Regions from separate parts of the Lysinibacillus sp. LK3 genome, predicted to be linked through region 3. Evidence: riboswitches for the same ligand, from Rfam matches in the RefSeq annotation. Region 3 holds a riboswitch; each other region holds the start of a gene.

Region 1 (3,284 bases), on a different contig from region 3:
TACAGGGAAGCCTGTCAGTAGCCCATGATGGTCACGCTCAAACAGATGCTTTTCAACAAGGCGCTGATTGCCTACAGATAAATGATCGGCATGACAGGCATTGGTGAAGGTATTACCTGTTCCACGTGGATTTGGCTCCATTAATAAATGAACTTCTGCATAATGCTTGAGGGGCTCGAAATGACCATAGCCCGTTACGGTCGTCGCAATGGTTTCCATGTATAAAATTTGCGGCTCACCAAAGGAGACAGCTAATGAAAAACGTGTTATTAATACCTCAGTTAGGACCTCCAATTGAATGACACCCATAATATGCACATGGATTTCCTGAAATTTTTCCTGCCAGACCACACGCAAGGACGGCTCTTCTGCTTCGAGTAACCGGAAAATCTGTAGCACTTCCTTGATATGCTGATCACCCTCATATTGAACCTTTGCCTGTAAGGTTGGGACAAGCTCATAGGGCTGTGATAGCATCGTTGTACCGATTCGATCCCCAATGTTTGCCTGGCTCAGTCCTTTGACAGCGAAAATTTCTCCTGCCTCTACCTGTTGAACGGTCTCAAAGCGACTGCCGTTATAAAGGCGAATTTCGGTCACTTTTTCTGTTACTTCGTCAAATGAAAATTCATCTCGTACATGCAACGAGCCTTTGGTTGCCTTCATAAAGGTTAAACGCTGGTGCCCATCATGACGAATCTTAAAAACCTCGCCCTCAAACGGGGCATCCTTGTCAAAATGGGAAGCCGTTAACAGCGGGAGCTGGTCAAGAAATTCCTGAATGCCCTCATCCTTTAAGGCCGAGCCAGCAAAGCAAGGGAAGGCACCTTCATTTTTAATCATTTCCTTTAATTGAGCAAGACACTGTTCATGCTCCAATGACTCATTTAGAAAGGCATCAAGCAATTTTTCGTCGCGCTCCGCCAGCCATTCCATAATATTATTTGATACATAGTCTGCTCGCAGTGGCTCATCGATGAACAATACATGCTGAGAGCAATCTTTGCGAAGCTGGCTGATGACAGCCTCCATATTGGCACCCTCACGATCCATTTTGTTGATAAAGAAGAAGGTAGGGACATGGTATTGACGTAAAAGTTGCCACACTGTTTCTGTATGGCCCTGTATCCCTTCGACAGCGCTAATGATAATAATGGCATAATCCATCACACGAATGGCACGCTCCATCTCAGGGGAGAAATCGACATGCCCTGGCGTATCAATCAATGTGTATGTATCATCGCCAATATTCATGCGCCCTTGCTCGGCAAATATCGTAATGCCTCGTCTGCGCTCTAGCTCATGATGATCTAGAAAGGTATCCTGATGATCAACTCGCCCCCGTGCTTGAATACTATTTGTATGAAAAAGCACTTGCTCAGAGAAGGTCGTTTTTCCTGCATCCACGTGCGCAAGTACACCGATCGTTTTGTACATAAGAAATCCTCGTTTCTATAGAATGCTATCTTTTTATTGTAACAGAATACTAGCTTCTATATTTCTTGTAAAATAGTTCGTCTTTATGTCAAAATAGTGCTAATATAATGATGATTATACTTTTAGTGTCATACTACTGATTGCGCGATAAATTTTCTTCTGCTAGTCTATCAATAGTATTGACCATTATAGAACGTATTGGTGCAAATGGCGTTTGTCATTTGCTTAAAAGGGAAATCGGTGCAATTCCGATGCTGTCCCGCAACTGTAAATGGGGAGTCTATACAGCATGCCACTGTAGTGAAACTATGGGAAGGCGTATAGATGATGAACCTAAGCCAGGATACCTGCCAGTATGTATTTTTTGACTAAGAACCACGAGGATGGGGATAGTGATGAAGGTAATGATACCGTTATTTCACTATGCTACTCTCTTGGCGACAAGAGGGTTTTTTTATGCCCTTCCAACTACCTTAGTAGTAAAGAAGTCTCTGATTTCTTTCTATATTTTAACAGCAAAGGAGAAAAGGACATGAAGAAATGGAAAAGTATATGGCTGATGATGATCATTGCCTTGGTCGCTGTTTTAGGGGCTTGTGACGCAAAGGACAAAACGGAATCAGCTGCACAAGGTGAAAAGGTTGAGCCATCTGAGGCGGCAGCAGAAGTAACCATTAAAAATAATGACACAACTCAAACATATACGGAAGCACCAACAAAAGCGATTAGCTTAAATCAACATGTGACAGAAATTATGTTAGCACTTGGTTTAGAGGATTCTATGGTAGGGACAGCTTACTTAGATGATAAAATCTATGAACCACTGCAAGAGGCATACGATAAGGTCCCTGTTCTTTCCGATCAATACCCAACGAAGGAGCAAGTCATCGATGCCGAGGCAGATTTCCTATATGCTGGCTGGAAAAGTGGCTTTGGCGAAAAGGGTGTAGGCACACCAGAAGAGCTTGAAGAATTAGGCATCCATACGTATTTACATACGGCTTCCAACATGACAAAGCCAACAATAGAGGATATTTTCACAGATATTCGCAATATCGCGAAGATTTTCCGTATTGAGGATCGTGGCGAAGCTTTAATTGAGCAAATGACGAAAGATGTAGAGGCAGTACAAGCTAAATTACCAAAAGATAGCGAAAAATTACGTGTTCTTGTGTTTGATAGCGGTGAAAAGGATGTATTTACAGCTGGTCAAAACTTTATGAATGAGCTTGTGACAATCGCGGGTGGACAAAATATCTTTGGTGATGTGGAATCAGGCTGGACAACTGTGTCGAAGGAAGATGCAGTAGACCGCAACCCAGAGGTAGTTGTCGTGATTGATTACGGTGAAACAACGGCAGACCAAAAGATCCAATTCTTAAAAAATGATCCAGCCTTAAAGGAGATGGAAGCGGTCAAAAATGAGCGCTTTGTCATCCTGCCACTTTCAGCAGCGTCTGAAGGGGTTCGTGCGGCAGAGGCCATTGAAATTTTAGCAAAGGGCTTCTATCCTGAAAACTTTTAATCCATTCGAGCTAGCGTTTTGCTAGCTCCTTTTTTATAAGGAGCGATAAAAATGAACGCATTTCAAAAAAATGTACCAGATCAAACATTTGAAACACTGAACCGTCATGGTGAGTTTACCCGTCTAGCCGTTAGCCCTGGCATTATTAATAAGCATTATACTCCTGCACAATTCCAAAAAATAGCCGAAATTGCTGGCGAAAAGGGGGCGATAAAATATTCTGCTTCCTATAGTATACTCGTATCCATACCAACGTGCGATGCCACGGAAGCGGTGCAAGCCTTACAGGAAGCAGGTCTTTATGTTGCTCCCTCTGGTTCAA
Region 2 (3,284 bases), on a different contig from region 3:
AAGGAAAGGCTAGTGCTAGTTGTACAGAAGTCACAATGTATGTACCTAAATCACCAAGCATAGCTGCAAAGAATATGGCTAGTGAAAATGACAACCCTACTTTTTGAGCCCCTTTAAAGACAAAGTAAGCAATAAAAGGACCAACAATAGCCATAGAAAAGGCATTAGCCCCTAAAGTTGTAATTCCTCCATGAGCTAATAATAAAGATTGAAATAATAAAACGATTGTTCCAATTACACTCATTGCTAGAGGGCCAAAGAGTACTGTCCCAAGTCCTACACCAGTTGGGTGAGAGCAACTACCTGTAACTGAAGGGATTTTTAGGGCGGATAGCACAAAGGCAAAGGCTCCTGAAAGCCCCAAAAGCATTTTTGTTTCAGGATTTTCATCAATGGTTTTTCGAATAGAACGCAATCCTAGAATGATAAATGGGATAGAGATCACCCACCAAAAAATAGCCCATTCGATTGGTAAAAAACCTTCCATGATATGCATGGCAAAGGCACGTTTTGGCACGATTAAAAAGGCCAGTAAAAAATAACTAAGTTTCCACCATGATAATTTCAAAAAGCTTTCCTCCTAACTAATTAATAGATTTTTAGAATATTGCGTGCGTAATTAAAAAAAGCACTTCTCCTTAGGTGGAAAAGTGCATAGCTAAAAAAGCAAATAACAGTCTCATCTGCTAAGCCGCACACCTATCCTCGTAGGTTGAAACGATCACTTATTTTTCGGCAGGTCTCCTGGCTCTAGTTCAATGCTTTATAGGTCTTCCCATCCGTTGGACAGTGACATATTCTATAAAGCTCCCTATTACAGTGGCGGGACCGCGCCGGGCTCAAACCGGCTTCCCTTTTAAGCAAAATGACAAGCACTTTGCACCGAAAAACATTCAAATTGTGAGATTTCACGACAAAGTGTAACATGAATTTCCATAAATATGCTATACCTTTTATGAAATTTTTTAAATTAAAGGTCAACAGTGAATATTCTGATAAAATTTTGTGCGCAAATTATATAGATTGTATAAATTTCATACCTAGTTCCATTCAAAATTGATAAATTTGTCATAAATTTTTAAAGAAATATTGAAATTTTAAAATAATAAGATATGATAAAGACAGTTTTCTATTTAAAATTCTAATAAAAATTTCATATAAAACGTCAATAAGTGCTCGAATAGCTCGAGATAATAGGGAAATTGGTGAAAATCCAATACAGCCCCCGCTACTGTAATAGCTGATGAAATCGCAAAGCCACTGGTACAAACTTGGGAAGGTGCGACAGTAAAATGAAGCTTAAGTCAGGAAACCTGCTTATTTGATTGTGCATGCAAACTTTTCGGAGGGAGAAGTTGAAGCGAAAGCGGGTACCTGTATTTCATTCTATTCGTTTTTATTTGGCTTCTACAAAACCTTTACTCTTCGTTATAGAGTAAAGGTTTTTCTTTTTCCAAAAAGCAAATGAGGGGAGACAGAAGATGACAACTTGGAATTTAGAGGGGATGAAAACACATCTCTTTATTTGCAATGGCAGTAGCTGCATGAAAAAGGATGGGGAGGAAATTACCTTAGCCATTCGAGATGAGATACAGCGGCAAGCACTCGATCAGGAAATACATACGACAAGAACGCGCTGTAATGGACGCTGCAAGGATGCTTGTGTGGTAATCGCTTATCCTCAAGGAAACTGGTATCGTGTGCCATCAACAGAGCATGCTAGAACACTAGTACAAGATTTACATCATGAATCCTTATACAACGAACATGTCTTTACACTTCGTGAAGGTACATTACAGCGTACTGCTCAAACAACTGCCATTAAAGGGATCGAAAAGGTGAAAGAGGGGTAACAACATGGCGCAAAAAGGAAAAATTTTCGTAGTAGGCTTTGGACCTGGAGATTTTAAGCATATTACGACACGTGCAGTAGAGGCTTTACAACAAAGTGATATGATTATAGGCTATAAAACCTATGTAGAGCTGATTCAAGATTTAGTAAGTGCAAAATCGATTGTTAGTACAGGCATGACAGAAGAAGTGTCGCGTGCACAGGAAGCCGTTCGTCAAGCTGAAGCAGGGAGCATCGTCTCAGTAATTTCGAGTGGTGATGCAGGCGTCTATGGCATGGCAGGATTAGTCTATGAGGTGTTAATTGAGCTAGGCTGGACAGAAGCAACAGGAATTGAAGTTGAAATTGTTCCTGGGATTTCTGCGATTAATTCATGCGCTAGCATACTTGGTGCACCTATTATGCATGATGCTTGTACAATCAGTTTGAGTGACCATCTAACACCTTGGAATTTAATTGCAAAGCGTGTCGAGGCAGCTGCGATGGCGGACTTTGTCATTGCTTTATACAATCCTAAAAGTGGACGTCGAACAAGACAAATTGTCGAGGCTCAACGAATACTTTTAGAATATCGTTCGCCAGACACACCAGTTGGGCTTGTGAAAAGTGCCTATCGAGAACGTCAAGAAGTGACCATGACAACACTAGCAGAAATGCTAGAACATGATATTGGTATGTTGACAACTGTCATTATCGGGAATTCGTCAACATTTTTCTATGACAATAAGATGATTACGCCCCGCGGTTACCAACGTAAATATACCCTGGGTGAAGAGAAACAGCCATTACGTCCACATCAACGTTTACGCGAAGAAAATGAACCTTGGGCAATGAACCAAGAGACAGGAACAGCGCGAAATGACTTTACGGCTGACCCTAATGCAGGGCGCTTTAATAAACCCAGTATAGCCGCTACGCCAAAGCCGAAAAAAACAGCTCTTGAAATGGCTACAGCGGCACTTGCAATGGTAAAAGGGACAAGCGCAGTCAAAGTAACACCGAAGCTTGTACAGCAAAAAATAGAATCTATTTTTGAATTAGCAGTAAGTCCTGGTGTAGCCAATAAGTTTTTTACTCCCCAGCAAATGATGACGTTAGCGGAGGTCGTTGGGGATGAGGGGACGATGGAATACACACCAGATCATCAAATTCATTTGAAAATACCAACGACTGCCCCTGAACAGATCACAGAGAAATTACAGGAAGTAGGGTTTTTATTAGCTCCGATTGGTGATGTGTTATCACTGAAGGCTTGTGATTTTTGCTACGGTGAAAAGGCTGATTCAATACCATATGCAGAGGAAATACAAGAAAAACTAGGCGGTATGTCCTTACCAAAGACATTAAATATTGGCTTTAATGGCTGTGGGATGGCCTGTTATCGGGCTGTATTTGATGATATTGGCATCGTCTACCGCAAAAGTAAATTCGA
Region 3 (3,284 bases):
TAAGATTTATTGACTATCTAAATTGACTTCAATCACTCTAGAATTCCCTAACCAACTACTGGTATATAAACGCTTTTGACGAATGTTTTTCTTTATTTTAATCACATTTTATCAATTTGTATGTGCACCTGTAAAACTTGCCTATTGTTTCTAAGAGGATTTTACGCTAAGCTAATGTGCGGACTCATTTCAAGATGCGTATTTAATGACCGATTTTGGCTATTAAATTCATAGATTCTGTTACGTAAAAAGTCTTTTAACTTTTAATAAAGTTTATTTATTGATAGAAGGGGTGAAAGGGATGGCTTGGGAGGTTTTTAGTATTATAGGAACAATTGCCTTTGCTATTTCTGGGGCAATTATTGCCATGGAAGAAGAATACGATTTATTCGGTGTATATATACTTGGTATTGTGACTGCTTTTGGTGGAGGAGCTATCCGAAATTTACTCATTGGACTACCTGTCACAACACTTTGGGGACAGGATATGATGTTTCAAATAGCGCTTGCTGCGATTACGATATTCTTTATTTTTCCGCATCATCTGATTCAACATTGGCATCGTTGGGGTAACTTCACAGATGCGATTGGCTTATCAGCATTCGCTATTCAAGGCGCACTCTATGCTGTTAAGCTTGATATGCCAGTAAGCGCAGTCATTGTAGCTGCTGTTTTGACAGGTTCAGGTGGTGGTATTGTACGAGATTTATTAGCTAGAAGAAAACCATTAGTTCTCCGTGATGAAGTTTATGGTGTTTGGGCAGCTCTTGCAGGATTGCTAATCGGATTCGAGGTTTTTACAGGAGACATTTTCCTTTATATTTTATTCGCAGTGATTACAGCTTTACGTATTCTTTCCTATATGATGAAGTGGCGCTTGCCATTACGAAAGTTAAATCGTGCATAAACACCATTCAGCCAATGACCAAAAATTAAGTCATTGGCTGTTTTATTGTTTTTATCTTTTTAACAACTGCATTGATTCTTCTAAAGTCACCATGTTTTTCATCATCGAGCAAGCTGCATCTAAAATAGGAAAGGCTAAGGCTGCTCCAGAACCTTCGCCTAAACGCATATTCATGTGCAACATTGGTTCAATGCCTAGTAAGGCAGCGGCAATTTTTGTCCCTGGTTCCTCTGAAACATGGGAAGGAATGATATAATCGATTACTTTTGGTTCGAGCTTATAAGCAATGAGGGCTGCTATAGTTGAAATAAATCCATCAATGACAACGGGTTTACGATGGGCAGCAGCGCCAAGAATAATACCTGTCATCGCCCCTATCTCTAACCCTCCAACCTTAGCCAGAACATCAATAACATCATTTGGATTAGGCTGATTTAAGGTAATTGCTTTTTCAATAACTGCCGCTTTATAGGCAATGCCTCCTTGGCCTACTCCTGCACCAAACCCCGTTACTTCGATAGGGTTGCATCCCGTCAAAACAGCTAATATCGCAGCACTTGGTGTTGTATTGCCGATGCCCATTTCTCCAGTCCCAAGTACATCAGCACCTTTTATGATTTCCTCAGTGGCCACACGGATTCCTACTTCTATCGATTGAATGGCTTCTTGTTTGGCCATAGCTGGACCTTGTGCCATGTTATCTGTACCATATTTAATTTTATGAATAATGACACCTGCATCAAGTGGAATATCTTCTTTTACACCCACATCTACTGTGACCACCTTTGCATTGGTAATCCCCGCAATCGCACAAACGCCTGTACCCCCCTTAGGAAAATTTAATGTTTGAAAGACCGTAACATCTTGTGGATTCGTGGTTACACCTTCCTCGCAAACACCATGATCTGCAGCACAGACAATCATCACTTTTTTGTCGACCATCGGATATAATTGTCCTGTTATACCAGAGAGCTGTACGGCAAGTGATTCTAGTTTACCCAAGCTACCTGGGGGCTTACAAAGCGCATCAATCCGCTTTCTAGCTTGCTCCATACTTTTCATATCAGCCCCCTGAATGTTTTGAATCGTGTCTTGTAATAATTGCATGATTATTTCTCCTCTCGTTCTCATTAAGACAAAATAAAAAGTCTGTAGTTTATTGTCATGACAAATAAACTACAGACTTTTCCATCATCTATATCTTCTATAGCATGTAGGCAGGTCTCCTGGCTCAAGTTCAACATCTCATAGTACCTTCCCAGCAATTTGCTAGTGGCATACACTACGAAACTCCCTCATACAGTGGCGGGTCCGCTAAAGCTTTTCACTTTATTCCCTATTCTCCCTAGTGGGCACCTATTGCTTTATGTAATTATGTTAAATCTACTTTACAACTTTTTTAGTGTCAAGAGGAAAAAATTTTTTGAGTGTTAACTTAGTACATACTGCTATTCACAATAAAAGCTTATCAAGTGCTTGTCCCAATAAATGAATCCTTCACTTGATTCCTAGTCTTCCATAATTAGTGCTTTTTAGAATTCTCTATGTCTAACACTCGGCTTGTACAAAAATCCATTACTGAATCAATTGCCATAACAAGTAAACTCAGACTTTTCAATCATCTCTATCTTCAATAGCATATGTTCTGCCAATTCACTGAGTAATGTTGAACATAAAAGTTGAAACCTTAATAATCTGTTCAATGTAAACATAAATTATTTCTATGATTAAAATTAGGGTAAGTATCAATAGTAAAACGATGAAAAGTTAGGAGTAGATACGATGAATGCAAAACAATTAAGAAACGCTATTGCTGAAACCTGTGAAACGCACGATAGCCTCTATGCCAAACTCGTAAAACCGATCAATCAGTTGTTAATCAATATCGACGCTTCGATCAGTGAAGAGACAGCAAATAAAATACTAGAAAATTTAAAGTTATTTCATAGTGGTGATAAATACATTACGGAGTGTCATTTCGAGGAGAGTCAAAATTTCTTGAAAGATGGCATTGAGCTTCTCCAAAAAGGGGATTTGGCGAATGGAGCACTACAAATTTATGGAGCTGGTCTAAACTTTGCTAGTTATGCTTCAAAAGTGCAGGGACAAAAAAATGTTAATATCTACAAAAACTTTGAAGAGAATTTTAATTTTATCATGGATGCCTTGAAAAAATAATCATGAAAAAAGAAAGAGTGTATACTCTTTCTTTTTTCATGATTTATTTAAATTCTAATTCTCCATCATAAGCCAGCATGCCGCCTTCAAGGTTTGTTACATCAAATCCTTGTGCCTCTAAGTAAGCACACGCATTGGCAGAACGAGCTCCAGCCTTACATACAATAATATATGGCTTTTCTACATCTAATTCCTCTAA

The links. A riboswitch is a leader RNA that binds a small molecule or an ion and turns the genes downstream of it on or off. The one in region 3 is predicted to bind cobalamin.
Region 1: another riboswitch for cobalamin. It lies ahead of VK91_RS21370 (ABC transporter substrate-binding protein); the one in region 3 lies ahead of cobT (nicotinate-nucleotide--dimethylbenzimidazole phosphoribosyltransferase).
Region 2: another riboswitch for cobalamin. It lies ahead of VK91_RS09675 (ferredoxin); the one in region 3 lies ahead of cobT (nicotinate-nucleotide--dimethylbenzimidazole phosphoribosyltransferase).

The regions. Positions count from the first base shown of each region.
Region 1 covers NZ_LDUJ01000036.1:20,681-23,964, reverse strand. The annotation lists gene VK91_RS21375 (translation factor GTPase family protein) at 1-1,437, opposite strand, end outside; cobalamin riboswitch at 1,620-1,807, shown strand; gene VK91_RS21370 (ABC transporter substrate-binding protein) at 1,970-2,962, shown strand; gene VK91_RS21365 (precorrin-3B methylase) at 3,014-3,284, shown strand, end outside.
Region 2 covers NZ_LDUJ01000014.1:351,939-355,222, forward strand. The annotation lists gene VK91_RS09670 (energy-coupling factor ABC transporter permease) at 1-568, opposite strand, end outside; cobalamin riboswitch at 717-902, opposite strand; cobalamin riboswitch at 1,154-1,336, shown strand; gene VK91_RS09675 (ferredoxin) at 1,482-1,853, shown strand; gene cobJ (precorrin-3B C(17)-methyltransferase) at 1,858-3,284, shown strand, end outside.
Region 3 covers NZ_LDUJ01000007.1:159,623-162,906, forward strand. The annotation lists gene VK91_RS05225 (trimeric intracellular cation channel family protein) at 302-907, shown strand; gene cobT (nicotinate-nucleotide--dimethylbenzimidazole phosphoribosyltransferase) at 959-2,014, opposite strand; cobalamin riboswitch at 2,106-2,282, opposite strand; gene VK91_RS05235 (hypothetical protein) at 2,690-3,085, shown strand; gene VK91_RS05240 (rhodanese-like domain-containing protein) at 3,129-3,284, opposite strand, start outside.